Regions from separate parts of the Psychrobacillus sp. PGGUH221 genome, predicted to be linked through region 2. Evidence: riboswitches for the same ligand, from Rfam matches in the RefSeq annotation. Region 2 holds a riboswitch; each other region holds the start of a gene.
What was found. Region 2 has a riboswitch for S-adenosylmethionine ahead of PGC35_RS10210 (acyl-CoA dehydrogenase family protein). Riboswitches for the same ligand answer to the same signal wherever they lie in the genome.
Positions count from the first base shown of each region.

Region 1: linked by a shared signal. The riboswitch ahead of PGC35_RS01240 (M20 family metallopeptidase) and the one ahead of PGC35_RS10210 (acyl-CoA dehydrogenase family protein) in region 2 are both predicted to bind S-adenosylmethionine.
Region 3: linked by a shared signal. The riboswitch ahead of PGC35_RS15500 (methionine ABC transporter ATP-binding protein) and the one ahead of PGC35_RS10210 (acyl-CoA dehydrogenase family protein) in region 2 are both predicted to bind S-adenosylmethionine.
Region 4: linked by a shared signal. The riboswitch ahead of metK (methionine adenosyltransferase) and the one ahead of PGC35_RS10210 (acyl-CoA dehydrogenase family protein) in region 2 are both predicted to bind S-adenosylmethionine.

Region 1 is NZ_JAQMHQ010000001.1:255,122-262,916, forward strand. Features, by position in the region: gene lepB (signal peptidase I) at 1-499, opposite strand, end outside; gene PGC35_RS01225 (TVP38/TMEM64 family protein) at 492-1,133, opposite strand; gene PGC35_RS01230 (AzlC family ABC transporter permease) at 1,248-1,976, shown strand; gene PGC35_RS01235 (AzlD domain-containing protein) at 1,981-2,289, shown strand; SAM riboswitch class I at 2,364-2,471, shown strand; gene PGC35_RS01240 (M20 family metallopeptidase) at 2,581-3,816, shown strand; partial or broken gene PGC35_RS01245 (transposase) at 4,033-4,286, opposite strand; gene PGC35_RS01250 (CsbA family protein) at 4,637-4,894, opposite strand; gene PGC35_RS01255 (PDZ domain-containing protein) at 4,904-6,076, opposite strand; gene PGC35_RS01260 (S41 family peptidase) at 6,152-7,579, opposite strand; gene PGC35_RS01265 (peroxiredoxin family protein) at 7,651-7,795, opposite strand, start outside.
Region 2 is NZ_JAQMHQ010000005.1:201,706-209,500, reverse strand. Features, by position in the region: gene fabI (enoyl-ACP reductase FabI) at 1-719, shown strand, start outside; gene PGC35_RS10235 (helix-hairpin-helix domain-containing protein) at 744-947, shown strand; gene PGC35_RS10230 (amino acid ABC transporter ATP-binding protein) at 1,061-1,816, opposite strand; gene PGC35_RS10225 (amino acid ABC transporter permease) at 1,832-2,545, opposite strand; gene PGC35_RS10220 (amino acid ABC transporter permease) at 2,558-3,265, opposite strand; gene PGC35_RS10215 (transporter substrate-binding domain-containing protein) at 3,348-4,217, opposite strand; gene PGC35_RS10210 (acyl-CoA dehydrogenase family protein) at 4,240-5,409, opposite strand; SAM riboswitch class I at 5,516-5,617, opposite strand; gene PGC35_RS10205 (catalase) at 5,799-7,795, shown strand, end outside.
Region 3 is NZ_JAQMHQ010000009.1:50,412-58,206, forward strand. Features, by position in the region: gene sufD (Fe-S cluster assembly protein SufD) at 1-768, opposite strand, end outside; gene sufC (Fe-S cluster assembly ATPase SufC) at 787-1,566, opposite strand; gene PGC35_RS15485 (YuzK family famiily protein) at 1,864-2,037, opposite strand; gene PGC35_RS15490 (MetQ/NlpA family ABC transporter substrate-binding protein) at 2,287-3,096, opposite strand; gene PGC35_RS15495 (methionine ABC transporter permease) at 3,161-3,829, opposite strand; gene PGC35_RS15500 (methionine ABC transporter ATP-binding protein) at 3,822-4,847, opposite strand; SAM riboswitch class I at 4,953-5,059, opposite strand; gene PGC35_RS15505 (thioredoxin family protein) at 5,097-5,423, opposite strand; gene PGC35_RS15510 (toprim domain-containing protein) at 5,428-5,778, opposite strand; gene gcvH (glycine cleavage system protein GcvH) at 5,856-6,236, opposite strand; gene PGC35_RS15520 (arsenate reductase family protein) at 6,309-6,671, opposite strand.
Region 4 is NZ_JAQMHQ010000007.1:12,192-19,986, forward strand. Features, by position in the region: gene PGC35_RS12620 (YjfB family protein) at 2-181, shown strand; gene PGC35_RS12625 (transposase) at 255-590, shown strand; gene PGC35_RS12630 (hypothetical protein) at 583-753, shown strand; gene PGC35_RS12635 (CPBP family intramembrane glutamic endopeptidase) at 837-1,481, shown strand; gene PGC35_RS12640 (NUDIX domain-containing protein) at 1,685-2,170, shown strand; gene PGC35_RS12645 (alpha/beta hydrolase family protein) at 2,139-2,927, shown strand; gene PGC35_RS12650 (hypothetical protein) at 2,931-3,380, shown strand; gene pckA (phosphoenolpyruvate carboxykinase (ATP)) at 3,459-5,045, opposite strand; SAM riboswitch class I at 5,241-5,355, shown strand; gene metK (methionine adenosyltransferase) at 5,562-6,758, shown strand; gene PGC35_RS12665 (gamma carbonic anhydrase) at 6,819-7,331, opposite strand; gene PGC35_RS12670 (alpha/beta hydrolase) at 7,378-7,795, shown strand, end outside.

The DNA.
Region 1 (7,795 bases), on a different contig from region 2:
TTACTTCTCCAATGACTTCTTCTTGATCTATAAATTGGAAATAACGACTATCTAAACTGGATATTCGATTATCTCCTAACACAAATAACTTGTTTGGAGGAACTTTATTACTTCCAGTCAACTCTTCTAAATCGAAGTCTTCGGTAAAATTTTCTTCCGGATTCTGATATGCAGGATAAGACGCAAGAAATTTTTCTTCTACTTTTTTATTATTTACGTACAATTTATCATTTTCATACTTAATAGTATCACCTGGTAAACCAATGACACGTTTTACATAGTCTTCTTTTTGGTCGCTATGAAAGATCACAATATCCATGCGGTCTATATCAGAAAGCTTACTCACAAATACTTTATCTTTGTCATGAAGTGTAGGCATCATTGATTCCCCGACTACTTCATAGTTCGTTAAAATGAAAGAACGAACAATAAATACTACTAAAATTCCAATGAAAATGGCCACTAACCATTCCAGCAATTCTTTTTGTGTATTACTCAAATCTTTTCTCCTTTGTATTTCGTCTTTCATCGCGAATTGATCTAAAATCTGCATCTACTTTCTTATCAATTTTTTTCTCCACAGCTTTTCCAACAAACCATAGTATAACCATTATTCCAATCATTATTGCTGTTCTTAAGGGTTGTGTAATGAGTGCTTTAATATCGGAACCAATAAAGCTTACCACTAATATCATAATTAGTTTCCCTAAGACAACTGTCCATAAATACGTATTTTTTTTCATATTAGATAGACCCGCAACTATATTCACAAGTGCGGAGGGTGTAAATGGAAAACAAATAAGTAAAAATAATGGTCCAAAACCGTTTCTCTCTACCCATAATATTAATTTTTGAATCTTTTCATGCCTTGTAATAAAACCTAAAACTCTAGCTCGTCCATATTTTCTAATAACTAAAAATACGGTATAAGCACCTGCAACCGAACCTGCCCAAGATAATAAAAATCCAAACAAAATTCCGTAGGCAGTCACATTCGCCACGATAAAAACTACTAAAGGTAGAAACGGCAAAAATGCTTCAAGAAAAGGTAGTAATAACCCAAATAGTGGTCCAAGTGCTCGGTAATCTTGTGTTAAATTAGATAAAGTTTCGAATGATAACCAACTTGGCATGGTAACTCTCCTCTTCTATGTATATTTATACTCTTCCCAATTTTCAACTATATAAAACTTTATAGATATAGTATAATTTGTTCACTATCATAATTGAAGGTGGTGAAATTCGACATGAATAATAATTCATTCGTAAAGGGTTTAAAAGCCGGTACGAGTATTGCTATCGGCTATTTTCCAGTTGCATTAACATTTGGTTTATTGGCAAAAACCACTGGACTTTCCATTATTGAAGCAACAGCAATGAGTATTTTTGTTTACGCCGGCGCTGCTCAGTATATGTCACTGACGCTTATAGCAAAAGGTGTTGATCCTATTTTAATCGTTTTAAATACATTTGTCGTGAACATTCGACACTTTTTAATGACGGCTGCACTCAATGAAAAGATGCATAGTGAAAAAAGATGGGTCAAAGGAATATATGCATTTGGGATTACAGATGAATCTTTTTCCGTATTAGCAACTCAAAAAGATGAAAAAATACATACTTCTTTTGCATTTGGTGTTGCGCTTATCGCATATGGTAGTTGGGTTGTATTTACAGCGGTTGGACATGTTATAGGTGCCAATCTACCAGCATTTTTACAAGCGGCCATGTCGATTGCTCTATATGCAATGTTCGTTGGTCTTCTAGTACCCTCTATGCGAGGAAACCGCAAAGTAGTCATGCTGGCCCTCATTGCAGCTATTATAAACGGATTTTTTTACTGGACAGAATTATTATCGACAGGATGGGCTATTTTAGTCGCTACCCTAGCATCCTCTATTTTTGTCGAAATTATATATGCCAATCATCAAAAGAGGACTAGACTACGAGGAAAAAACTTAACGAAAGGAGCATAATGGAATGGAAGCATGGTATTGGTGGATGCTATTAGGAATGGCTATTGTTACCTATATTCCCCGAGCATTCCCGTTAACTTTTTTAGAAGGCAAAGAATTACCTCCTGTTGTTTCAGGAGTATTACGTAATATTCCATTTGCAGTATTAGGAGCATTAATTTTCCCAGCTATTTTATATGTTCAAGAAGGTAATCTATTATTTGGAATTATTGGAGCCATTGTGGCATTCGCACTTGCCATTATTTTTTCAAATGTAATGGTTGTAGTATTAGGAACAATTGGTGTTTTAGCTGTATATAGTCTTATCTTTTAAATACTACTTGACTGCTAGGAATAAATTACTTAATATTGGAATTAGTTCTTATAAAATTTACATAGAATATCACTTTCTTATCGAGAGAAACTGAGGGACAGGCCCAACGACGTTTCGGCAGCAGATTCAAAATGAAAACTGTGCCAATTCCTGCAAGCAATTTATTGCTTGAAAGATGAGAAAAGAAGGTTTTTCGATTATACGAAGAGCTCTCTTTTTCTTATCATACAAGATAAGATTAGGAGAGTTCTTTTTTGTTATGAATAATAAATGTAAAAGGAGCAGATACAAGTGAGTTTCCTAGTAGAAAAAAGAGACTATCTCCATAAATTAATAGAAGACAACAAGAATGTATATATTCAAATAAGTCATCAAATACATGAAAACCCTGAGATTGGAAACGAAGAATTTTTTGCTAGTTCTACGCTAATTGATTTATTAGAAAGTGCAAATTTTCAAGTCGAAAAAGGAATAGCAGGTCATGAAACGTCTTTCTATGCGATTAAGGATAGCGGTATCGAGGGACCTACTGTTGCTTTTTTAGCAGAATACGACGCTTTACCTTCAATTGGACATGCCGACGGACATAACATTATTGGTACGGCAAGTGTGGCTGCTAGCATCTCTCTAGCAGAAATGCTGAACGAAACCGGTGGAAGAATAATCGTCCTTGGTACTCCCGCAGAAGAAGGTGGATCAAAAGGAAGTTCAAAAGGAAACTTTGTAAGGCTTGGTTATCTAGAAGATGTAGATGTGGCTTTAATAATTAGCCCTTCAAGCAAAACTACTTTAAGTTGCGAAACACTTGCTCTGGAATCATTAGATTTTCATTTTATTGGACAAGCTACTCACCCAACAGCAGCTTCTAATAAAACAATAAATGCATTGGAAGCTGTCGTTCATTTTTTCAACGGAATCCATGCGCTTCGTTCACAATTACCATCTGATGTTAGCATACATGGAATTATTACGCATGGAGGTGATTCACCGAACATTATCCCTTATTTTGCCTCTGCTCGTATTCATGTCAGCGCAAAGAATTGGAAAAAAACAGAGGAAATCTCCGAAAAAGTTCGATTCCTTGCTAACGGAGCAACACTTGTAACAGGAACTTCTGTAAAAATCGAACGTTTTCAAAATGAGGTGCAAGATTTTGTAGTAAATTCAGTGTTAGATGAGGTTATTCATTCGGAATTTGAAGCTATTGGAGAAGTCGTATACACAGAAAGTAAACATTACAATGACTCTACGGATGCTGGAAATATTAGCTACGTAGTACCAACTGCAAGACCATCCATTAAAATTGGACCAGATGATTTAGTCGCCCATACAATAGAATTCCGTGAAGCTGCCAAATCTAAAGCTGCGGATGAAGCACTAATCAAGGGAGCTAAAGTCTTAGCTACAACCGGTTATCGAATATTAACAGATGCAAAACTACTTCATCAAATCAGAAAAGAATTTAATGCATCCTTAGCTCGTAAAGCAAAAGCAGATGGTATGGGCGTTTGCGATTTGAAAGATTGATATTGTAATTTATATTCTTTATCTTTCGGATTATGAAGTGTGTTTCAACAACATAAAGATTAATCGGATATGCATTTGCTATACAATACACATAAGCTTCCGCTGAATCTGTCTACAGTCTGAATCCACCTCTTAAGAAGAGGTGGATTTTTTTGGAATGTATTGTCTTTCATTGAATTGTTTTATTTTCATTTGGTGTTATCAATGTGCCGGAGTATTCGTTTCAATCTCTTTTATTGTTTGGCGCATCGAACGGATGCCAAATGTATATTGAATAAACGTCATTTTAAATAACACAACGGGATCAATACTTGGTCGCCCAGTAGCAGAGTAAAGATGTTCTACTAATGGATGAAATGGAAATCAATCGTGTCATCCAATTTACGGACCAAATGGTCCTTCGGTACAATCTGCTCAATCGTTAGCATTTCAAGTTGTTCACGTTCATTGATTTGGTTTTTAGTCATCATGATATTCAACACCTCAACGTCTTAGAAGATTTAGAAACTCACCACTTTTTAAATTAGCCAACACTAGTCGATTGGAGTGGAAGGCGCGAAGACTCCTACGGGAACAGCACGAGCCGAAGCACCCGGACTGAGCGTAGCGAAATTAATTTTTGCGACGAGCTTGCGCAGGAGCATTGTTTTTTGCGACGAGCTTTGCGCAGGAGCAAGGGAGAAGGCTGAGGCCGTGCCCGTGGAAAGCGTAGCGCCTGAAACGGAAATCAACGATTTCTTACTATGTATTGTAAATAAAAAAAGACTATAGACAATTTCAAATTTCTTTGAGTTTGTCTATAGTCTGAATCCACCTCTTCTTAAGAGGTGGATTTTTTCTTTTTGTCTCGACTTTTCATATGTGTTGCGTACCAAAAACCTAAAGTCAACGATGCTGCATCAATAATATAAATCCACCATCTATGCGTGTAACCAGCATAGACAGATGCGGCAAATAGAGCAACGGTTAATAATAATGCCACATAATGATTAAAGGTAACACGTGTAAAAAGAATAACAAGCAATGCTGGAGTAAAAATGGCTAATGTAACTTGAGTTGATATTGATAAAGTTTCCATAGTTATCTCCTATCTTACTAATATTAAGCCTAGACGATAGTGATCATGTCTAAACAAAATATGTTGGCGTAAACGAAGTTCTCCGCTAATATCTAGTACTTCTAAGCGACAATGTGCAGCATTTATTTGAACTGCTTCATAAAACTCTTGTTCATTTGTTACTTTTTGTCCGTTTACTTTGACAATTTTCTCACCGATTAATAGACCCATTTTCTCTGCTGGTGAGTCAGCAAGGACTCCGGCTATCATAACACCGTCCGATTGCGGGGAGATAGCAAACGTTCCTGCCATTTCTTTTTTATAAGCTATGTAGGAAATGAATAATCTTACAATGGCTCCGAGAATCAATGCAAGTCCACTTATTAAAGGCATAAAATAGCCAACTGCTGCTACTACAGCCACGATAATTCCTAATTGCCAAACTTTTTTTCCAAGGCTTGGGAAAAATTCTACAGCAAGTGTTTTTCTGCTCTTTTGCTGGAATCCTATGACAATGGGAAATAAAATCAATGAGAATGTCGATCCTCCAAGTGTAAATTGCGGCCAATATGGAATATAAGAAGAAATCGCATCACCTGGAATGACTAACAAAATAGGTAGTATCCACAACCGTTTTGTAACATATTCAATTGCTTCAATTCCTCTTGGTGTTTTTACTAGTTTAGGAGAAGCATTTTGTGCTCCGTGTTTTTGTATAAGAATTCCTTCTATGATTAATAGTAACCCTGCTAAGACAGCGATGGTCACGATAGATTTTTGTAAAAAATCCATACCAGTTAAATTCCACGAAAGGATTTTAAATGACCAATCATACAGATTCATAATATATAACGTAACAGCTCCTAATGCCATTGAATAAATTGCAGAACCAAGCTGGTACATAAATAATATAACAAACAAGATCATCCATGCGCTATAAACAAATAACCAAGAAGTTGGTACGACTAGTCCTATTCCTACACTGATAATGGAAAGAATAATTGCCCAAACATAACCATCAAATAAATGCTTGGCTTCTGTCCACCCCCAGAGAATTCTAGTACGGAAATGCTTTCTCTCTCTCTTCACACGAAAATAACCAATTAATATGGAGAAAAGAAGCGTAATATAAATTGATGGGTGAAGGAAAAAACGTCCAATTCCTTTCGCCAATTCGATAATTATTTCTTCCACGATACGCATCCCCCTCTATTACAATACTCGTTCTATTATTGTAACAAACGAGGAGGTCTTTGCGTATAGGATTTTGGAATAATCTTATTTTTTCATTTCATGAACCAAATAACTGATACCCATTTGTAGCTGCTTATCATTTTCTTTTCTAGTTTTGTATTCCATCAGTGTTTTAGAAAGAGATTGGAATAGTGCATCATCTATATCGGAACTAGGCTCTAAACTTCTCTCTTGTCGATACTTTTCTACTCCATCCATCGTATCTTCATCAAAATAACCATCTTTGCGTCCAATATTATATCCTAAAGCACCTAGTACATTTTGAACATACTTTATTTCCTCTCCGAAATCTCCGACTCGGAATTCTCCGTGAGGATATTTAATATCCATTGTATATAGTTCCTCTGGCTCAACCTCCAAATCAGCTTGAATTCCTTTATGGTGAATCCATTCTTGTTTTGGTGTTAACCATTTATGAGTAGATATTTTTAATTTACCACCATTTGATAATGGATGAGATTCTTGTACAGTTCCCTTCCCGTAGCTTGTTTCACCAACAATCATCGCACGATTATTATCTTTTAAAGCACCAGCTAATACTTCACTAGCAGAGGCACTACCACCATTTTGCAGTAAAACAGCTGGTATTTTATTTAGATAAGGCTTTTCCTTATTTTCTGTATTCAACATTTCTAAAACTCCATTTGCATCTTGCATATAAGCGAATGTTTTTCCATTTTCGAGTAGGGTACTGACAATGGAAGACACACTATATAAATATCCACCTGGGTTTCCTCTTACATCGATTAGAAGACCATCTATTCCCCGATCTACTAATGCCTTTGTTTGTTTAGCCCATTCTTCTCCTGTTTTTTCTCCAAAAATAGAGATTGTCACAATACCAATTGAAAAATCCTCGACTTCATAAACTTCACTAGATACGGTGTGCATCGCAATTACTTCTCGCTTCATATGTAACTCTACATGACGTTCTTCACTTGAACGATAAACAGTCATCTTAAGACTAGTTCCTTTTTCGCCACTTAACAATTTTACAAGTTCAGCCATGGACTTACCATCCAGTCTTTCTCCATTCACTCTAACAATCTCATCCTGTGGCTTTAACCCAGCCCTATAAGCAGGAGAATCTTTGAGAGGGGAAACAACTACGAATTTTCCACCTGATAGTGTTATTTCTACCCCTATTCCAACTCTCTCTTCTGCTAGTGACGACTCTTGAGCTACCGCTTCTTCTTTAGTCAAATAACTGCTATGAGGATCTTCTAATGCCTCTGCCATCCCTCGAATTGCACCTTCCACAAGAATATTTTCTTTTTTGGCGAATACGGCCTCTTTTCTAATTAATTGAAAAGCTTCATCGATGACTTGATTGTTACTAATAGACGTAGTAGTTGTTGATTGATCATTCGCTGGTTTTACAATCCAAAAATAAAAGATTCCTAGTAAGATAACAAACAAAATAACATATAAAAAAATCCGACTTTTGCGCAAGCTATACCTCCTACTTTTCCACTAATATATGTGAGAAAAGAAGAGTTTAATACTTGCCCAAAAATCGGATTTTATTTTAAATTACTTACTAAGTCTGTAAGCATTTGTTCGTCCATTGGACCAACAATTTTATTTTGGATTGTTCCAGTCGTATCAATCATATAAGTAGTAGGAATTGTAATAGCTTGATACGTTTCACCTACTATACCCTCTTCA
Region 2 (7,795 bases):
GAAGCCTTGCCTGGGGAGTAGCAAAGTCGCTGTATGAGGTAGGAGCAAACGTCATTTTTACTTATCGTAAAGAACGTTCTTTAGGAAAAATTGAAAAGTTATTAGTAGATAATAATTTAGAAGCGAAACTTGTTGTCGCATGTGATGTGAATAGTGACGATAGTATGAAAGCAGCCTTTGAACAGATTGGAAAAGAAGTGGGAGTAATACATGGAGTTGTCCACTCAGTTGCTTTTGCTAATGGAGAAGATTTAAAAGGTGATTTTATTAATACATCTAGAGATGGTTATGCATTTGCTCAGGATACAAGTGCATACTCTCTTATTGCTGCAGCAAGAGAAGCTGCACCTTTCATGACAGAAGGTGGCTCTATTGTAACGATGACATACTTAGGAGCAGAGCGTGTATTGGAAGGATACAATGTGATGGGCATTGCAAAAGCGTCATTAGAGGCTTCTGTTAAGTATTTGGCGTTGGATTTAGGAAAAAATAATATTCGTGTGAATGCAGTTTCTGCTGGAGCAGTTAGAACACTAGCGGCAAAAGGTATTTCTTCTTTTAATACAATTTTGCATAAAATAGAAGAAACAGCTCCTTTAAAACGAAATGTAACACAGGAAGAAGTAGGGGATATGACGGTTGCACTTCTAAGTAATCTATCAAGAGGCGTAACGGGAGAAGTTGTTTACGTAGATTCCGGATACAATATTATGGGTTAACCTCCACAAAGAGGAGAGAGTGAGATGACGAACCAAAGTGATTTTCAAAAAATCCTAGCAAAGCCAGCACAACGAGCGCTTGCAGGGGCAAATATTGAAACCTTGGAACAATTATCGAAGTACTCTGAAGCAGAAATTATGGATTTGCACGGTATTGGTCAGAATGCTTTTAAAAAGCTTCAAGAGGCACTTTCTGATAATAGATTGTCTTTTGCGCCTAAAAAATAAATAGAGTGGGATGAAGAGGGGGTTTCTTCATCCCACTCTATTTATTTTAGTGGACGATAGTTTCGGAACATTGGCCCACCGTTGACAAGGGTGCTGATTTTTCACATGTAGATTTAAATATAAAAAGTATAATCCTCTGGTAACACACGCTTTAGAAATTTTTTTGTACGCTCTTCTTTTGGACTTACGAATATTTCATGAGGTGTACCTTCCTCAACTACGACGCCTCCATCCATGAAGATAACTCGTTTAGCAACGTCTTTTGCAAAGGACATTTCATGTGTTACTACGAGCATAGTGGTTCCTTCATTAGCAATGTTTTTCATAACAGTTAACACTTCACCAACAAGCTCAGGATCAAGGGCTGACGTAGGTTCATCGAATAAAATAATATCTGGGTTTAATGCAACTGCACGTGCTATACCTACACGCTGTTGTTGTCCACCTGACAGTTGGCTTGGATAGGAATCGTATTTATCAGATAACCCAACTTTATCTAGTGCTTTCTTTCCTATCTCTACAGCTTCAACCTTTGGCACTTTGCGTCCAATGATTAATCCTTCTGTTACATTTTCTAAAGCAGTTTTATTATTAAATAGATTATAATTTTGGAAAACAAAAGCTGTTTTTTGCCGAATTATTTGAATATCTTTCTTAGAGGCAGAATGTAGATCGACATGTAAATCTCCAAAAGCTGCTTTGCCGCTATCTGCTTTTTCTAAAAAATTTATACAGCGAAGCAATGTCGTTTTTCCAGAACCGCTCGGTCCTAAAATGACAACTACGTCCCCTTTATCGATCTTCAAATCGACTCCTTTTAATATCTCGTTATTACCAAAAGACTTGTGAATATCTTTAATTTCTAACATTAGAACGCCTCCTTATCAAGCACTTGCGTATTTATACTTACGTAATCGTTTTTCATATAACTTGAACCCATATTCTACTAGGCTACAAAGGATGATATAGACGATAAAGATATCGATATATGCTTCCACATAGTTGTAGCCAACATTCGCTTCCACTTTTGCCTTTAATGTAATCTCTTGTAGGGACATGGCATAGCCGAGAGAAGTAGCTTTGATTAAGTTTACAGTTGCGGTACAAATGTTAGGTAAGGCAGCTACTAATGCTTGTGGAATAACTATTCGTCTATAGGCCTGAAAATTTGTTAAACCAACAGATTGCGCTGCTTCCAATTGACCTTTATTTACAGTGATTAATGCAGAGCGGAAAACCTCTATTAAAATTGCTGTTGTGCTAAAAGAAAAGACGATAAACGCGTACCAAATTGGATTAATTTCATATACTTTTATGTTAATTTGATACTTTTCGAACAGAGAAGTTAAAATTAACGGAACGCTAGCATAAACAATAAAAATTTGAATTATGACGGGGGTTCCTCGAACAAAAGATACATATACTTGTGAAATTCTATTTATTACAGGTACTTGATTGATTCTTGTTAATGCCAACAAAAAACCTGCAGGGAGTGCAATGAGCAATGCTACAACTGTAACGAGTAGAGTGACTGGCACACCGGATAATGCAACAAAGAACGTATCTATTAAAAATTCATAATTTAAACCTTCCGACATTTCGAACACTCCTTACGTCGTTTTAATTGTTTGCTTGCCCTTACTAAACATTTTTTCTAGTTGTGCAAAGAGTTTCTCTATTAGGATAGATAATATCCAGTAGATTAAAGCTAGTGCAATAAATATTTCTAAAGCATGAGAATTATAGTTAGCGGCAATAATTAAATTTGCTTTGCCGACTATATCTATTAATCCAATTGTATAAGCTAATGAACCTTCTTGAAGGAGCGCGATCATCCCGTTCCCAAAGTTAGGTAATGCCACAACAAGAGCTTGTGGGAAAATAATACGGCGATATGCTTGAAAGGGACTTAAACCAACACTAACAGCAGCTTCATATTGACCTTTTTCAATAGACTCATATGCAGAACGAATAACTTCCGACATAATAGCGGCAAACTGCAAAGTAAATGTAATAACTACAAATACTCCTGTATGAAGGTCCTGCAAATAAATCCCAAAGTTTTCAGCTAATGCAGGTACACCATAATACACTAAAAACAAAAGAACAATAGAAGGTGTGCACCTTAAAATAGTTGTATATAAATTAGCTAGTTTTTTACCTACTTTATTTTTCCCTAGTTTCATCGCTGCAAGGATAAAACCAAAGAAGGTTCCAAAAATAATAGATAATCCAGCTACTAGAAAAGTAACTTTCAAAAACGGAAGCAATGCTGGAAGGGAACTCCATATATAAGAAACATCAAAATATTTTTCCATTTTGCTCAATCTTCCCCCTATGCGAAATGGTAAAGGCCGTTGACGTATGCTACGCGCAACAGCCTTCATCGTAATATTGTAATTATCGTTTTACGCTATCCAATACTTCAAATAGGTCTCGACCGTAGAATTCTGTGCTAAGCTCGCTAGTTTTCTTTTGTTCTTTTAATTGTTTGATAGCTTTGTCGTATGCATCAGCAAATTCTTGTTCTTTTTTGTTGAATAATGGCCAAGTTTTAATTACTGCGAACTCGTTGTAAACAACTTCATCTTTTAAGTTGTAGTATGGACCATCTTCTGCGAGTACTTGTTTTTCAAAGACACCTTCCAATGTAATACCACCATCCACGCGTCCTTCATTCACCCATTGAACTACGTCTACTGTAAACGCATCTCCAGCTTCGAGTTTAACCGGATTGTCTGGATTTTCTTTGTTGTACTCATCAATGATTGTGTATTGTGCATTATTTGCTGCGATTGGAGCTAGTGAAAGTTCTGCTGAAGCAAAATCTTCTAATGATTTAATCTGTTCATTTTCTTTTTTCAAGACTAGACCTGTACTACTTAAACCAAGGAATTCTTGAGGGAAGATAAATTTTGCAGTACGTTCTTCCGTCCAAAATGCATTCTTAACACCTACTTGGTATTTCCCTTGTTCCACTCCAATCAATAAATCATCGCTTGTTGTTCCCACGTATTCAAATTCATATTCAGGTAGAAGCTCATCTACTAACTTCATCACTTCTACATCATAACCTGTCGCGTTTCCTTTTTCATCTTGCCATGAAATTGGTTTAGAAGCTTGGTCGTATGCTACTTTTACTTTACGTACATCTCCGTTACTTTTAGTACTGGTACTTGCGCTTGTATCATCATTTGATCCACATGCTGATAAAATCGTTACGGATGCCAATCCGACTGCTGCTAATTTTAAATACTTTTTAAATTTCATTTTCACCATTCCCCTTATTTAACTAATTATTTTTGTTTTTTTCTTCTTCCAATGCAGTTAGTGCTAGTTTTTTAATCGTCATATCATCCATCGGAGGGTTATGTAGTCCGGCTCGAACATCACGATAGTAGCGTTGTAATGGATTGGTTCTTTGCAGACTTTTCGCTCCAACTAACCGCATCGCTTTATCAACGATTGTTATAGCAGAGTTTGTCACAATATGCTTTGCAACACTTACTTCATTTGTCAGTAAATGTCTTGTAGCTTCGTTGTCATAGGAAGAAGCTGCTCCATAAATGACAAATCGTGCTTTCGTAAGCTCTAAATCTATCTCGCCAATGAGCTGTTGAACATTTGGTAACTGCGCAATAGGACCATTCAAACTATTTGGAGAATGTGTGTTAGCAAAGTTAACTGCGTAATCGCGAGCTGCTTGTGCAACTCCTAGGTAGGTAGCTGGAATATGGAGTAACCAGCCATTTATTTTCCCTCCGCTCGCAAACTCTGGCAGTTCAACTAGATCTGATTCATGGACAACTACATTATCTAATAGTAAATCGTTGCTACTTGTTCCACGCATCGATACGACATCCCATGTTTCTTCGATGGATACACCGTCTAGACTTCTATTGATTAGGAAGAAACCTACTTTTTCTTTTTCTTCTATCCAAGCAGAGGTTAAAAAATAGGAAAGAACTGGAGAAGCCGTTGTGAAAATTTTCCGACCATTTATTACCCACGTGTCTCCATTTTTTACAGCTGTTGTACCTGGGCGTCCTCCGCGGGTGGGGCTGCCTGTTTGCGCCTCACTTGCAGAACGATTTATTAGTGCACCGTTAATAACCTCATTTGCGAAAAAGTCTAATTTATCTTTTTTCCAAAGACTTTTCTCGTACAACTCACCGACAACACCTAAACTCCAACCCATAGACAAGGCAGTGTTAGCATCATAGCTTGCAAGTGTTTCTTGCAAAAGAACCATGTCATAAACAGAGAATCCTTCTCCTCCTAACTCTAAAGGTAATGTAAGGCTTGCATAACCAATCCCCACTAAGTCCTTTACATTTTCTAAAGGGAAAATGGAAAGTTCATCAATTTCTGCGGACTTACTTTTAAATTTCTCCTCAAATTGATGCAATAGATCAAGCCATTTTTTTTGTTTTTCAGTTTTGATAAATATATTACTCAACAGTGTTCGTCTCCTTTAATAAGTAACGTACTATTCTTATTGTTAAAGTATGAATTAAATGAAAAAAAATCTCTTTTCAAAACGAAAAGAGTTTCATGTATATTATGTACACTTATCTCTCAAGACGTTTCTTGCTGGATGTAGCACCATGCCATAATTAGCGGTTGCTGAAGCATCATAGGGCCAGTCCCTCTGCTTCTCTTGATAAGTAATATGGAGTTGTTGAAATGAGTTTACTACGTTAATTGAGTGAAGTCAATGCTAAATTATACAAAACAGATAGGAATTAATATATTTTGTGAATATTTTATTCAAATTAAACAAAAGATGTTTCTTCATCATTTTATGGGGAACTGTATGTATGTGATGAATTTAATAGAGGAGGAATAAGCTTGGATAAAAAAGTAAATGAGAACAGTAAAAATGAACAATTAGAACAGTTTCGTGTAGATGATAAAGATAAGTCTCTTACTACGAACCATGGATTAAAAGTTTCAGAGGATGAATTTTCTTTAAAAGCAGGCGAACGTGGTCCTACTCTCTTAGAGGATTTTCATTTTCGTGAAAAAATGACCCATTTTGATCATGAACGGATTCCAGAGCGAATTGTTCATGCTCGTGGCTATGCTGCACATGGAGTATTTGAATTATATGAATCCTTACAACCTTATACAAAAGCGAAATTCTTGCAAACACCTGGTGAGAAAACACCGGTTTTTGTAAGGTTTTCGACCGTAGCAGGATCTCGTGGATCGGGTGAGCTTGCTCGTGATGCACGTGGTTTTGCTACTAAGTTTTATACAGAAGAGGGAAATTACGATTTAGTAGGAAACAATATTCCTGTATTTTTTATCCAAGATGCCATTAAGTTTCCTGATTTAATACATGCGTTAAAACCAGAACCGCATAACGAGATTCCACAAGCTGCAACTGCGCATGATACTTTTTGGGACTTCATCGCAAACAATCAAGAGTCAGCTCATATGATTATGTGGGCGATGTCGGATAGAGCCATTCCTCGCAGTTTCCGAATGATGGAAGGGTTTGGCGTAAATACATTCCGATTTGTAAATGAAGAAGGAAAGTCCCATTTTGTAAAATTCCACTGGAAGCCAGTACTAGGTGTTCATTCAGTCGTATGGGACGAAGCACAAAAGATAAATGGGAAAGATCCTGACTTCCATCGTCGTGATTTATATGAGTCAATTGAAAATGGAAACTATCCAGAGTACGAATTTGGCGTACAGTTAATTACGGAGGATGACGAATTTAATTTTGATTTTGATATTCTAGATCCGACAAAGATATGGCCAGAGGAAGAAGTACCTGTAAAAATTATTGGTAAGATGACGTTGAATCGCAATGTAGATAATGTATTTGCAGAGACGGAGCAAGTTGCCTTCCATCCTGGTAATGTAGTTCCTGGGATCGACTTTACAAACGATCCACTTCTACAGGGACGGTTGTTCTCCTATACGGATACACAATTGATAAGACTTGGTGGCCCTAACTTTCATGAGCTACCGATTAACCGTCCAGTCTGCCCATTCCATAATAACCAACGAGATGGATATGGTAGACAAACAATTAATGTAGGAAGAGTGAGCTATCATAAAAACTCGTTAGCAGGAAATACTCCAGCTCCTGTAAGTGAAGCGGATGGTGGATATGCACACTATCAGGAGAAAATTGATGCACGCAAGGTACGTGCCCGAAGTGAAAGCTTTAAAGATCATTTTTCTCAAGCTACTCTGTTTTGGAATAGTATGAGTAGTCCCGAAAGAATTCATATAATAAATGCATTTAGCTTTGAGCTCGGAAAATGTCTAGAAATATCAGTACGTCAACAAGTATTAGAGATGTTGGCAAACGTTGACTTGGAATTGGCTACGAAAGTAGGAGAAAACCTAGGCTTAGTCGTGCAAGGGAGCGATCTTACAAAGAACAGCAAATCATCTCCAGCATTAAGTCAGCTGAATACAATGATGAAACCCGACACACGTAAAATCGCAGTGTTAGTAGGAGATGGATTTGACGCAAATCTTGCAGCTATTTTAGATAGTTTAAAAGCAAGCGGAACACAGCCCGAGGTTGTAAGTGATCATGGAGGAGCAGTTGCAGGAGCAGATGGTTCCCTGTTACCTGTAGATCATACTTTCCTAACTGCCGATTCGGTTTTATTTGATGCTGTTTATGTGGTAAGTTCGCAAGGTAAGACGGCCATGTTTAATAAAGAAGCGGCTTATTTCATCAAAGAAGCATATACTCACTATAAACCAATCGGAGCAACATTTGATGGTGAACAATTGTTAGATGAACTTAGACTGACAGGACAACTAGGTGTGCTCACAAAAGAAACCGGAAACAGCTTTGTTGAAAGTTTCGTAAA
Region 3 (7,795 bases), on a different contig from region 2:
AACAGCATCACGGCTAGTGACACCACGACGGTTTACATACGTAGTGAATCCTTCTGCAAGAACATCCACTGTACCAAAAGTTACTTTTGCATTATCCTTTGCAATAACTTCTGAAACAATGTTAGCTAAGCCATTTGTATGTTCAACAGTCGATAGATAATTTTCTACGTAAGTGACAACACTATTTTCATCTGCAACTAATAACGTATGGTTGAAAAGAGATGCTGTATTATTATCGTGTAAATAAATTACTTGAATCGGTTCTTCTACCACAACATTTTTAGGTACGTATACGAATACTCCACCATTTAAAAGTGCTGCATGTAGTGCTGTGAGTTTATGCTCATTTACTTTTACGCCATCTGTCATGAAATACTTTTGAACTAGTTCGGCATTTTCACGGATCGCTGTAAAAATATCTGTTAAAATAACACCTTTTTCTTTTAGTTCATCCGATAAAGAAACAAAAGCTGGCGTATTATTATGTTGAATATAAATATTTTTTTGCTCTTCTGTATTAACAAGTACTTTCACTTCTTCCGGTAATTCATCTAAAGAAGTAAAAACATTGCTCTCTACAGTATGTGTAGGGAATTCAATGAAATTCCAGTTATCGATTTTTGTTTTATCTGGCTTTGGCATTGGAAGTGATTCAAGCTCACCAAAAGCTGTTAGACGAATATCTGTCATCCAGCTTGGCTCTTGTTTACTTTCTGAAAAGGAGCGGATATCCTGCTCGGTTAATGCCAATTTTGTTTCAACCGTCATGCTGATTCGTCCCCTTTCTTATGCTTCTTGTCCAACTGTCTCGTCTTCAATTCCTAACTCTTCTTTAATCCAGTCATATCCTTGTGCTTCAAGTTTTTGTGCAAGCTCAGGACCACCAGATTTAACTACACGACCTTGCATCATAACGTGTACATGGTCAGGAGTAATGTAGTTAAGAAGACGTTGGTAGTGAGTGATCACTAGACTTCCGAAACCTTCTCCACGCATCTCGTTAATTCCTTTTGAAACAACTTTTAGTGCATCGATATCTAAACCAGAGTCAATCTCATCTAAGATAGCGAATTTTGGTTTTAACATCATTAATTGAAGAATCTCATTACGTTTTTTCTCCCCACCAGAGAATCCTTCATTTAAATAACGTTGAGCCATATCTAAATCCATTTCTAAAAATTCCATTTTGCTGTCCAATTCACGAATGAATTTCATTAATGAAATTTCATCGCCTTCTTCACGGCGTGAATTGATAGCAGAACGTAAGAAATCGGCATTAGTTACTCCAGTAATTTCACTTGGATATTGCATAGCTAAAAACAAACCAGCTTGAGCACGCTCGTCTACTTCCATTTCTAATACATCTTCCCCGTCCAATTCAATTGAACCTGAAGTTACTTCATATTTAGGATGGCCCATAATAGCAGATGCTAAAGTAGACTTACCAGTACCGTTTGGACCCATAACTGCGTGAATTTCGTTTGTATTAATAGTTAAATTAACACCCTTTAATATCTCTTTACCGTCTATAGCAACGTGTAAATCCTTAATTACTAAAGTTGACATGTAATAACCTCCATTAAGTAACTTCGAATGGTTTACCATTCTAATTTATTATCATTCTAATCTTAACCCAAAGTCTATTGCCATGCAAATCTTTTGAAATACTTTCTCTTTAGGTTTATAAAACTATTGTATTTCTTGTATTTTACTTTCTTATCTATGCAAATTCATACAAAGTACTATTCTTTGCTAATTTTCAATAAGCTGATCCAAATGAGAATGGATTTCACTATGAATATAGTGTTTAACCCAAAAAATCCATGGAGAATAAGTTTCTCCATGGATTTTTATTATCTTTTATTAACCTCGAAAAGATTGAGCATCAATTTTCGCGACTAGTTGGACACTTTTCTCATGATCTCGCTGTCTACGTTGTTCAACCATCAGTCGTAAATCCTGACTATTTCGTAATTCGGTATATCCGAAACCGTGAACTCCTCTAAACGCGTGGTCCATTTGTTCTGTGTAGGGCAACTCTTCTAAATTGATAATGAATCATTCCTTTCGATTTTTTAAAACTTACAATACTTACATACCCATGATAACATACCTTCAAACATTTTTTTCTTCAGAAAACTTATTTACTATTATTGCCAGTGCTCCATCACAAGGATTTATACGGTCACAAAACCCTTCTATCCGGTCAGAAATAACTTTTCATATTTACAAATAATTTCTCTACAATAAAAAAGCAGACACTTAAAGTGCCTGCTACGTTCTAAATTATTTTTTTACTGGAACTACAGATCCGCCCCACTCTTCAACGATGAAATCTTGGATTTCTTTAGAGTGTAAAACGTCTACTAGAGCTTTGATTTCTTTTTTATCTTCATCGCCAGCTTTAACTGCAATGATGTTTACATATGGTGATTCAGAGTCTTCAATAGCAATAGAATCTTCCATTGGGTTAAGTCCAGCGTCTAATGCATAGTTTGAATTGATTAGTACTGCATCGCCTTCTTCATTTTCATACAGTTGCACTAATAATGCAGCTTCATAGTTAGCGTCAAATTCAAGATTTTTTGGATTCTCTACAATATCCGTTAATTCAGCTGCTGTTTTATCAACACCTTCAGCTAATTTGATTAAACCTTGAGCCTCTAACATTGCTAAAACACGACCATGGTCTGCAACAGAATTACTCATTAAGATCGTTGCACCTTCTGGTAATTCTTCAATAGAGCCATATTTTTTAGAATATAAACCGATTGGCTCAATATGGATTCCACCGGCATTTTCAAAATCGTATCCAAATTCTTCTTTTTGTGATTCAAAGTAGGGGATATGTTGGAAATAGTTAGCATCCAAATCTCCTGATTCTAAATCTTGGTTTGGTAAAACATAGTCTTGGTAAGTTTCAATAGTAAGTTCAATACCTTGTTCTTCTAATATTGGTTTAGCTTGTTCTAAAATCTCAGCGTGAGGAACGTTTGAAGCTCCTACTACTAATTTGCTGCTTTCTTCTTCTCCACCGCAAGCAGCCAGTGTTAATGCACTAACGGATAATAATGCTCCTGCTAAAAACTTTTTCATATAAATTCTCTCCTTCTCTATTTCCCCTATTTTATATGTGATCGAGTTATCTCGTTAACACCAATTATCTCTTGTCTATCTTTGTTGTAATCGCATCGCCAATCCATTGAATAATAAATACTACAATGAGTATTAAAATGGTTGCAACAAGCGTTACATCTTCTCTACTGCGTTGAAACCCATCTAAGAATGCTAACGTACCTAAGCCGCCAGCACCAATAATTCCCGCCATTGCTGTATATCCAACTAGTGATATACAAGTAACTGTTATACCAGAGACTAATGCTGGCATCGATTCTGGTAATAAAACCTTCCATATAATAGTAGAAGTTTTAGCACCCATCGATTTAGCTGCTTCAAGTACACCTTTATCTATTTCTCTTAATCCAATTAAAACCATTCGTGCATAAAATGGAGCAGCTCCAATAACAAGAGCTGGAAACGCAGCATTTGGTCCACGAATAGTACCTAAAAGTAATTTCGTAAATGGAATAAGCAATATGATTAAAATAATAAATGGTATCGAACGAAAGATATTAGTAAATGCTCCCGTTAACCAATTTGTTAGTTTATTGGCCCATGCTTGATGCGGACTTGTTAAAAACAAAAGTAATCCTAGTGCAAGACCAAATACAAATGTTAATAAAGTAGAAACTGCAGTCATATAAAGAGTTTCCATTGTCGCTTCCCACATTTTTGGCCAATCAACATTTGGAAATAAAGTATTAATCATTGTTGATCACCTCTGTGTGTACTTTTTGTTCGTGAATAAATAGAATTGCTTTATCAATTGCCGATGCATCACCGTCAATCTGAAGAATCAATGTTCCATAAGCTCCACTTTTCGTATGTGTAATATTCCCTTGAACAATATTTAATTCCAAATCAAATTGTTTAATGAGTCTAGATAGAATTGGCTGTTCCGTTTGGTCTCCAACAAAAACCAGCTTGATGAGTTTGCCATTTGGATATAGTTCTTGTAAATTTTGAATCGTCTGCTGAGATTGATTATTTTCAGAAACTTGCGTAACAAATCTCTTTGTTATGGGCTGTTGGGGATTTTGGAAAACTTCCAGCACGTCCCCTTCCTCTACCACATGTCCGTTCTCCATTACTGCTACTCGATTACAAATCTTTTGAATAACCTGCATTTCATGTGTAATTAGTACAATGGTCAAACCTAATCTTTCGTTAATACTAATCAGTAAATCTAATATGGAATCCGTTGTTTCTGGGTCAAGTGCAGATGTAGCTTCATCACAAAGCAACACTTCTGGGCGATTTGCTAATGCTCGAGCAATTCCTACCCGTTGCTTTTGGCCACCGGATAATTGAGAAGGATAATAATCTCCTCGGCCTTCTAAACCTACTAACTCAATCAATTCTTTTACACGAGTAGCTCTTTGTTCTTTAGGTACTCCTGCGATTTCCAAAGGAAAAGCTATGTTTTCTGCAACAGTTCTTGACCACAAAAGATTGAAATGCTGAAAAATCATGCTTACTTTTTGTCTAACTTGTCGAAGCTTACCTTCTGAAATTGATGTAATTTCTTTATTATTTACAACAATTTGCCCTGAAGTCGGCTTTTCTAATCCATTCAACAATCTGATTAAAGTACTTTTTCCTGCACCACTATATCCAATAATTCCAAAAATCTCACCTTGCTTAATTGTAAGATTTACATTATCAACAGCTACAATGGTACCTTGCTTCGTACTAAATTTTTTCGAAATATCTTTTAAGCTAATCACGTAAATCTTCCCTCCTGTATAGATAGTACTATTACTATCAAAAAACCCCTTCTGCAAAAGAGCAGAAGGGGTGTATGTTATCATTCAAAATAACAGTCATCCATTCTCTCATTTTCCAAAGCATTTACGCTTTGAGTGATTTGGCACCATTTCATTTACATGACGGTTGCTGGGTTTCATCGGGCACTTCCCTCCACCTCTCTTAATAAGAGCGACACTATTCAATTGTTATCAATAAATCGAATTCTATCATGATAATTCGGTGTCGTCAACACTTTTTATAACATCTAAAAGATAAGGAATTGATTGGAAAGCATAAACCTTTTTATAAACAATTCCTTCTTTTGCAATTAAAAGACATGGCACACTTTCAATTTCATAATCCATCGCTAAACCTTTCATATAATTTATATTTGCCTGTCCAACTGGTAACTGGACAATTTCTTTAAGTACCTTCATCATTTTAGAGGCTACTTGGCATGTCCCACACATTGGGGTGTAAATATATAAAAGAGAAAGATTAGGAGCATTTTTAGCTTGCTCCCATTCCTCTCGAGACCATTCATTCACAAACATCATCCTATAATAAAAATTCTTTTTTCACCTTAATCTTAGCACGTTGTAAGATAGAAGCCAAAACATCAAGCGGGGTATTTGCAACTTCACCATATACAGGATTCGTATATAGATGAATTGCTTCTGGATATACTTTTCTAACTACTGATCGTATTTGTTCTCCTGATTTATCGGAGTCTAAAAAAGCATATATGGGCAATTCTTCTAAAGGACTTAAGATTTCTTCTAATTTAACATTAGAAATAGTGCCATTCGTACAAACAATTTCAGTTGCTTCAGCAAGAATGGTTAAAAGTTTCAGTTTATCTGATCTACCTTCTACAAGAATTACTTTTTCACTAAATACCTTAGCCATTAGCTTCTCTCCCAGCACATTATATATACTAGTATATGAAAAAGCGCCAGTAAATAACCGGCGCCTTTTTAAATCCATTATTCTTGAATTAACTCTTCGTATTGTTCTGCAGATAATAGTGCATCCACTTCTGCTACATCAGAAGGCTCAACTACGATCATCCATGCATTTTCATACGGAGATTCGTTTACATATTCAGGGCTGTCTTCTAAATCAGCGTTTACTTCTACTACTTTACCGCTGATTGGAGCATACAGTTCAGAAACAGTTTTAACTGATTCTACACTTCCGAAAGGATCTCCAGCTTTAATATCGTCTCCTACTTGTGGAAGCTCGACAAACACGATATCCCCAAGTTCTGATTGTGCAAAATGTGTAATTCCAATACGTACTTTTCCGTCTTCTGTTTTTACCCATTCATGCTCTTCTGAGTATTTTAATTCTTTAGGTGTGCTCATGTTATACCCCTCTCAAAAAAATATACATTCCTCTATAATATTCACACATTTCAATTGTAAAAACAAGCAACTTTATACGCTTTTCCAAATATGTTCAAACTCTTCTTCTTTAAAACCTAGCGTCAAATGCTCTCCATCATATACAATTGGTCGCTTAATAAGCATTCCATCTGAAACGAGCGTTTCGATTTGTTCTTTTTCTGTCATATTTGGAAGCTTGTCCTTCAATTTCATTTCTCGATATTTAGTACCACTTGTATTAAAGAGCTTCTTTATATCTGTATTTGTATTTACTAAAATCTCTTTTATCATTTCTTTTGATGGTGGGTTTTCCACTATATGATTATCCTCAAATTCCACTTGATGATCTTTCAGCCACTTACTTGCCTTTCTACAAGTGCTACATTTGGGATAACCAAAAAATTGAATCGTCATTAAAATCACCTTTTTCTTCTTATCATATACAATACTATTGCACAAAAGCAATATTCTTGTGTAACGAAAAGAATCGAGTTTTACAACTAAAGTTTGAGTTTTTCCAACTAAACTAATGTTTTTTCTAACTAAAGCTTCAGTATTTTCAACTAAACAGAAAAAATCTGTTCATCAAGTGTAATGCCAACCACTCGGACGTGCGCTTGCCGCACGCTACGCATGAGCCACCGCAGGATGAGTCGTTCGTTTCACTCACTCCCACATCCTTATGCGGAGTCTCATTCTTCGCGCTCATGCGGCGTGTAAGGCGCACATCCTGATGACACCTGCGGATATAGTTTCGTATTCATTTCTTCAAAATATGGAGAAATAAAATCACGTTTTGAAACTTTATACAGATACATGCGGTCAGTACAAATGCATAATTCAAGGATGGCATTATCTGAATTAATAAATAACAATAGTAATATTTAACAAAGCAAACAAAAAAAGCCGTTACTGAGTTCGGCTCAGACTGTAGACAAACTTAATATATATGAAAAGATCAGTTTTCCGAGCCATAACGCTCGCCTTCCCACAGAAGTCGAGCGGATGCTTCTCCAAACCCAAAAATTGAGTAGTGTACATTTGGTATCCAATTTGTCCACCAACCGAACTTGGTAAGGTTATAAGAGTACCATTCTCGTTAATAATAGATAAAGACAGTTGGAACGAGCTATTCCAACTGACCTTCAGCTTAACGTCAAAAGTATTTTAAAAAACGGTTATGAATAATGATAAATTTTCCTAAAGAAATTGCTTTTTCCGATTTAAAGTAAACATAGTAGATATCTATAGTGAATTGGTTTTAAGGCAAGGATCACCACGAAGACTCCTGTGGGACAGCTTGAGCAGAAGACCCCGCAGTTGAGGGGAAGGCAATCTGAGTTCGCCGCATCCTGCTCCTGCGCAAAGCTCGTCGCAAAAGAACTTTTGCGGCAACGATTGCATGACCAACATCGTGTTGGCCTAGGAGGCTGAAGCCAAGCCCACGGAAAGCGAAGTGGTGGTCCTTGCCGTATTTATTATACAACTCTATGCACCAAAAATTAGTTTTGTCTACAGTCTAAAAGGCAGTTGGAATG
Region 4 (7,795 bases), on a different contig from region 2:
TATGGATATTAATTCCATTATGTCTTCACAGTTAATGGAGCTACAACAAACGGTTCAAATGAGCGTGTTGAAAAATGCTTTGAATATGGAAACAGTAGCTGCTGTAGGACTTTTAGAAAACATGCCTCAAACTTCTGCTCCACATCCTTATAAAGGGTCTGTTGTAGATATTCAATTTTAATGAAAAAACATGTACCCAGGTGGTGCATGTTTTTTTCATTTGGAGACATACTTAACAAAAAGGATGTGTGTAAATGGATTTGAAGAAAGTGTATGTTTCAGTTTCAAACCGGAAAGTTTATATTTATCCGGATGAATCTCCATGGGAATATGAAATAGTAGCCGATCGTGAAATAATTCCTGTATTTCAAAAGATTTTTGATCAATTGAGTGATACAGAAATGAGAAACTTTTGGAAATCACATATTCCAATAAGATTATATCATCATTCAGATAAAGAAAATGATGAGTATGACATAAGAATGAAGAAATTATATGCGCTGATCCATGAATTTAGCAATGAAGAATCAAGATCACTAATAGAGTCACTTCCATATTTTAATGAAAGTAGGAGAGTATTCGTTGAGTAGCAAAAATGGTTATATCAAACGTAAAGGTAACGAAAATAATACTAACTATCGGAATGTGAGTTCCTTATTGAACCAATCGCCTCAGCTTAAATCGAAACAAAATATTGCGCAAAATAGAGAAGAAGGAAATGAACATTATAAACTAGACCAACAAACGGAATAAGAAGCGAAAAGACTTAGCAGGAAGCTAAGTCTTTTTTCATATTTATGCTAACATAGTTAAATAAGGATACACTGGGAGGGCCTATGATAAAACAAATAATATTATTGATTGCTCCAACGATTATGATTTTCCTTGGGCTTGCTGTATTAAATAATGTTTTAATCACTTTTTTTCTTTTTTATGGGTGGTTATTGTTTGTTCCTCTAATTATCAGATTTTGGGATAAAAAAAGCAGATATCGTGTAATGCTACCACTAACCAAAAAGAATATTGTAGTGGGGCTTATTAGCGGTTTAGTGTGTTTATTTTCCATCTATAGTTTTGTATCTTATTTTCCAGTAATCGATATTACACATTTGAAGAGTTTGTTGGAAAAATGGGACTTTGTAGGAACAAAGGTTATTTTATTTGTGCTAGTGTTAGTACTAATCAATCCTTTTTTAGAAGAATTTTATTGGAGAGAATTTATCTATTCTCGATTATTGGATAGAGTAGGCAATATTATGTCTATATTCATTCCCTCTTTTTTCTACAGCTTATATCATTTAATCATTGTAATAGAAATTTTTACTTTTCCTTTTAATGTGTTAGCAATACTCCCCGTTTTTTTAGCAGGCTGTATGTGGGGAATATTTCGATTTAAATTAAATTCTTTAACCGCACCAATTATCAGTCATAGTTTAGCTGATATAGGAATCATGCTCGGATATTGGTCTATTATCAATTAATTATTACGGTTAAATAGAGAACATGGATGTAAGCTCGACACGCCACGTATGAAAATTCAGAGAATCAGTAGGTCCCTGGTATCTATCCTTTTCATGAACATTACACGTTTGCGATGAGCTTTGCACAGTACCGTTTAATAGCTTGGCATATCAACAATGAAGTATAACTAGGCGTAAAAAAAGACTTAGTAGTGAGGGAAATGATGATAATTTCTTTTAAAGATTTAAATGGAATTCAAGTGGAGTTGTCTTTTGAAAAAAATACTTTCTCTATTGAAGCTCGACATGTTTTAGTGTTAGCAAAACATCAAAAAAAATGGCTATTAACAAAGCATCCAAAGAGGGGGATAGAGTTTCCTGGAGGAAAAGTGGAAGGGAACGAATCTATACTAGAAGCTGCTATAAGAGAAACTTGGGAAGAGACAAATGTGGAGATAATAAATGTAGAATGGTTGGCAGAATACCTTGTACATGATGAGAAACCATTTTGTAAGGCAGTGTTTATTGCAGAGGTTGGGTATATTGAAGAGAAGAGACCAAATTTCGAAACTGACGGTGCTCTTTGGTTAAGTACAGATGATTTTTTACATAATAATAATTTTAGCTTTCACATGAGAGATGCTGGTATGAAGGCGATATTAGAAAAGGTGAGCGCGCTTGAAGGAAAATGGAACAATCGAGAGAATTAAAAGTTATCCATCACCAAATCCGCGTATTAAGCTATCTGAAATTACTTATTGGTCCTGCGGATATCGGGTAAAAGGAATGCTTGCGGAGCCTATAAAAAATGGTTCTTACGAGGGTATTTTATATTGTAGGGGCGGTATGCAAAGTATAGGAATGGTAAGACCAGCCAGAATTGCACAAATTGCCACTGAAGGTTTTGTCGTATTCGCTCCTTATTACCGTGGAAACCGAGGAGGGGAAGGAAGAGATGAATTTGCTGGCGAGGATCGGTGGGATGCAGTTTATGCAGTAGATGTTTTAAAGCAGTTTTGTCTTATAAATCGAATTCACTTATTTGCCTTTTCAAGAGGTGGTATTATGGCTCTTTGGATTGCAATTTTACGAAATGATATTACTTCCCTTGTAACATGGGCTGGTGTTTCAGATATTTTTTTAACCTATGATGAACGAACCGACATGAGACGAATGATGAAGCGCGTTATAGGAGGTACACCGACTAAAAACGTAGAAGCATACGAAAATCGTAATGCCCTTGCTCATATTAATGAAATAAAAGCAGCATCGCTAATCATTCACGGTAAAAAGGATTTGAATGTATCATTTGAACATGCGAAGGTATTAGAAGAAGCGTTATTAGGGAATGATAAGATTGTAGAGACATGGTATTTTCACGACTTCACGCATTTCTTTCCAAGCAAAGTCAATCGACAAGTGGTGAAGGATGCTTGTATGTGGATGAGAATGCAGAAAGGGGTTTAATAGATGGGTAACATTGTCGTATCTATTGAAACAACAAGTACAAATGATAAATCTTCGTTCGCAACTAATACGAGTTTTTGGACAGATCTTTGGGATAATTATACTTCGGAATTTCAGGAAGTCGTCATTCATTGTTGGAAAGAAGAATTAGCTGCGATTGAAGAATTAAGTGCCAGAGCTATTTCGGTAATGGATGAAGGATTAATGAAGGTATTAACAATTAATCTGAATGAGGATAATCGACTTTTTTTTAGAAGTCATACAATTGACGTAAATGGTGGATTGAAATGGTTCGCTATGTTCTTTCACGTAGACGGTGATGAACGGTTAGAAATAAGTCATTATGGATCAGAGATCATATTATATAAGGTAGACGAAGAAGAGGCGAAGAATTTTATATCCATCTTTTCTCCTTCGGTTATAACGCATTATTATGATGATTATGCAGACTAAAAAAGAGGATGTCACCATATGAATGGGACATCCTCTTTATTCTTTGGAAAACTACATTAAGCAGCTTTGCATTTTTTATTATGCTAAAGGTCCACCTTTTAGCGTGATATCTTCTGATACAGTTCCAAACTTTTTAAAGTTTTCACGGAACGCTTGAGCAAGCTCGCTAGCTTTTTGGTCGTATGCAGCTTTATCTTCCCAAGCATTACGTGGTACTAATACTTCAGAAGGAACACCTTCTACTTGTGTAGGAATTGATAAGCCAAATACTGCGTCAGTTTCTGTTTCTACTTCATTTAGCTTACCTTCAATTGCAGCACGAACCATTGTACGTGTGTAAGAAAGCTTCATACGGCTTCCAACACCGTATTCTCCACCAGTCCAGCCAGTGTTTACTAAAAATACTTGTGCACCGTGTTCATCGATTTTCTTCCCAAGCATTTCAGCATAAACAGTTGCATGCAATGGTAGGAATGGAGAACCGAAGCAAGTTGAGAAAGCTGGTTGTGGAGAAGTTATTCCACGCTCAGTACCTGCTAATTTAGACGTGAATCCACTTAGGAAGTGGTACATTGCTTGTTCTTTCGTTAATTTACTGATTGGAGGCAATACGCCGAAAGCATCAGCAGTTAAGAAAATAATTGTATTTGGGTGACCAGCTACAGATGGGTCTACTATATTTTCAATATTTTGGATTGGGTATGCAGCACGTGTATTCTCAGTTAAAGAATTATCAGCATAATTAGCGATACGTGTTTCAGCATCTACTACGACGTTTTCTAAAACCGTTCCAAATGTAATCGCGTCAAAAATTTGAGGCTCATTTTCACGAGTTAGGTCGATACATTTAGCGTAGCATCCACCTTCAATGTTAAATACTCCATTATCAGACCAACCGTGTTCGTCATCACCGATTAATTTACGTCCTGCGTCTGCAGAAAGTGTTGTTTTTCCTGTTCCTGAAAGACCAAAGAATAATGCTACATCACCATCTTCACCAACGTTTGCAGAACAGTGCATAGGTAAAATGTTTGCTTCTGGCAGCAAATAGTTCATAATAGAGAATATAGATTTTTTCATTTCTCCAGCATATTCAGTACCACCGATTAATACAATGCGTTTTTCCATTGAAACGATAATAAATGTTTCTGATTTTGTACCGTCCACTGCTGGATTTGCTTTAAAGTTAGGCGCACTGACAATTGTGAAATCTGCTTTATGGGTTGTCAGTTCTTCTTCTGAAGGACGAATGAATAACTGATGGGCAAATAGATTGTGCCATGCATATTCATTTATTACTTGAATTCCTAAGCGTGAATCCTTATCCGCACCTGCAAATCCTTTGAACACAAATAGTTCATCTTGTGTTGCAAGGTAGTCTGTTACTTTTTTATAGAGTGACTCGAAAATTTCAGAAGAAATTGGTTGGTTTACAGGACCCCAATCGATTTTGTCTCTTGATATAGGTTCATCTACAATGTACTTATCTTGTGGAGAACGACCTGTATATTTACCTGTTTCTGCTTTCACTGCTCCTGTAGATGTTAAAACAGCCTCACCTCTTGATGTTGCTTTTTCCACAAGTTGCGGCACTGATAACTGAATGTGTACATTCTCTCCAGCTAACAATTCGTTCAGTTCACTCACAGTATCGATTGAATTCATATTGGTATACCATCCTTTTTATTGTTTTCCCTAAAAAAATAAAGGGATATAGCATTCATATGTGAATTAGTATAACACATTTAGCTTAATAGTCTATACTAATGGATTGATTATTTTTTGTTTGTGAATAAATTGTCAACAAATAAATATTGACTTCTCGTTACAACTTACGTATGATGGTAAATTGAACGGATACTCTTATCCCGAGCTGGTGGAGGGGTCAGGCCCTATGAAACCCGGCAACCTGTAATTTTTTCTATTGCAAAGGTGCCCAACCTGAGACAAGGTGAGATTCCTTGATTGATAAGAGTGAAAGGTGCTTATGATATTAATAGCCTTTCCTCATGTAATCAAACGTGAGTGAGAGGTTTTTTTTATAACATCGCCCTTTATCCTTGTGTGCCAAGTCCGAAACGGCTTCAAGTTTAATCTATTTGATTTGAAATGGCTTGACATGGGAATGAGTACCGTATCAATTCTTGAGAGAGATCTCGCAGGATATAGGAGGAATATTCTATGACACAACGCAGATTATTTACATCTGAATCAGTTACAGAAGGGCATCCAGATAAAATTTGTGATCAAATTTCAGATGCAATTCTAGATGCAATTCTTACGGAAGATCCAAACGCACGTGTTGCTTGTGAAACAACAGTGACTACAGGGTTAGTATTAGTTGCAGGGGAAATCACAACATCCACTTATGTTGATATTCCAAAAGTTGTACGTTCAACTATTAAAGAAATCGGCTACACTCGCGCAAAATATGGTTTTGACTCTGAAACTTCAGCAGTATTAACTTCTATTGATGAGCAATCAGCTGATATTGCTCAAGGGGTTGACCAAGCTTTAGAGGCACGTGAAGGATCTATGACAGATTCTGATATTGAAGCAATTGGAGCAGGAGACCAAGGTTTAATGTTTGGTTACGCATGTAATGAAACACCTGAACTTATGCCACTTCCAATTAGTTTAGCTCATCAGTTGGCTCGTCGTTTAGCAGACGTTCGTAAAGACGAAACTTTAGACTATTTACGTCCAGATGGTAAAACACAAGTAACTGTGGAGTATGATGAAAATAACAATCCTGTTCATATAGATACAATTGTTATTTCGACTCAGCATCACCCAGAAGTAACGTTAGAACAAATTCAAAAAGATTTAAAAGAAGTAGTTATCAATCCAATTGTTCCTGCTAATTTAATTGATGAAAATACTAAATATTTCATTAACCCAACTGGTCGTTTCGTAATTGGTGGACCACAAGGGGATGCAGGTTTAACAGGTCGTAAAATTATTGTAGATACTTACGGTGGATATGCTCGTCATGGAGGCGGTGCGTTCTCTGGTAAAGATCCAACAAAAGTAGACCGTTCTGCAGCATATGCTGCTCGTTACGTTGCAAAAAATATTGTTGCAGCAGGACTTGCAGATCGTTGTGAAGTACAACTTGCCTATGCAATTGGTGTAGCACAACCTGTATCAATCGCAGTAGACACATTTGGTACTGGAAAAGTAGAAGAGGCAAAATTAGTTTCACATATTCGTGAATTGTTTGACCTTCGTCCAGCTGGTATTATTAAAATGCTAGACCTTCGTCGTCCTATTTACAAGCAAACAGCTGCTTATGGACATTTTGGTCGTACTGACATTGATGCACCATGGGAAAGAACAGATAAAGCAGATTTGTTAAGACAAAAAGCTGGTTTATAACAAATAATAAAGAAGAGGCTTCCTGTTATAGGATAGCCTCTTTTTTAAAGAAAATAAGTTTTATTTTTGAAGTGATTTATAATACTGTCCTTTTTCTACGTATTCACGAATAATACGTTGCACATCTTCTTTGTCTTCCTTAGACAGCTCCCGAACAACTTTTGCAGGACTACCTATGGCAAGTGAATTAGGGGGAATTTTCTTACCTTGGGTTACTAAACTTCCAGCACCGATAAATGCACCTTCACCGATCTCAGCTCCATCCAAAATAATAGAGCCCATTCCAATCAACGCACCTTTTCGAATAGTACAGCTATGTAACGTTACTTGGTGTCCAATTGTCACTTCATCTTCAATAACAAGAGGGTTATTAGGACTTTGATGCAAACAACATAAATCTTGGATACTCACTCTTCGTCCAATAATCGTAGGAGCAACGTCCCCTCTGATTACCGTATTAAACCAAATTGTAGACTCTTGTCCGATTGTCACATCGCCTGTAATTGTGACATAATCAGCAATAAATGCAGATTCATCTATTGTTGGATATTTGCCTTTAAATGGATAAATCAATATGCTCACGCTCCTTATGTAAATAGAATATAATTAATGTTATCAAATGAAGAAAAATAATCAAATAATTGAAGTAGACATTCGGTACAAAACAAAACAAGAGGTGATGTTCATGTGGAAATGGGAAGCAGAAGAAAAACCTAAAGCAGTAATTGTCATTGTTCATAGTGCATATGAACATCATAGAAGATATGCTTGGTTAATTGAAAAGTTTAGAAGTTCTAACTGTCATATTGTAATGGGAGACTTACCAGGACATGGTGAACAGACAAGAGGAAAAAAAATACATAATGAATCTTTTGAACAATATAAAGAATATATAACGCTTGCTTTACAAGTAGCCGTTACTTATAATTTACCAATTTTTATTCTTGGCCATGGACTTGGAGCAACCCTGCTTATTAAAGTGCTACACAAATTACAAATAGAATATGCTGGTGTCATTTTAACGTCTCCTTGGTTGC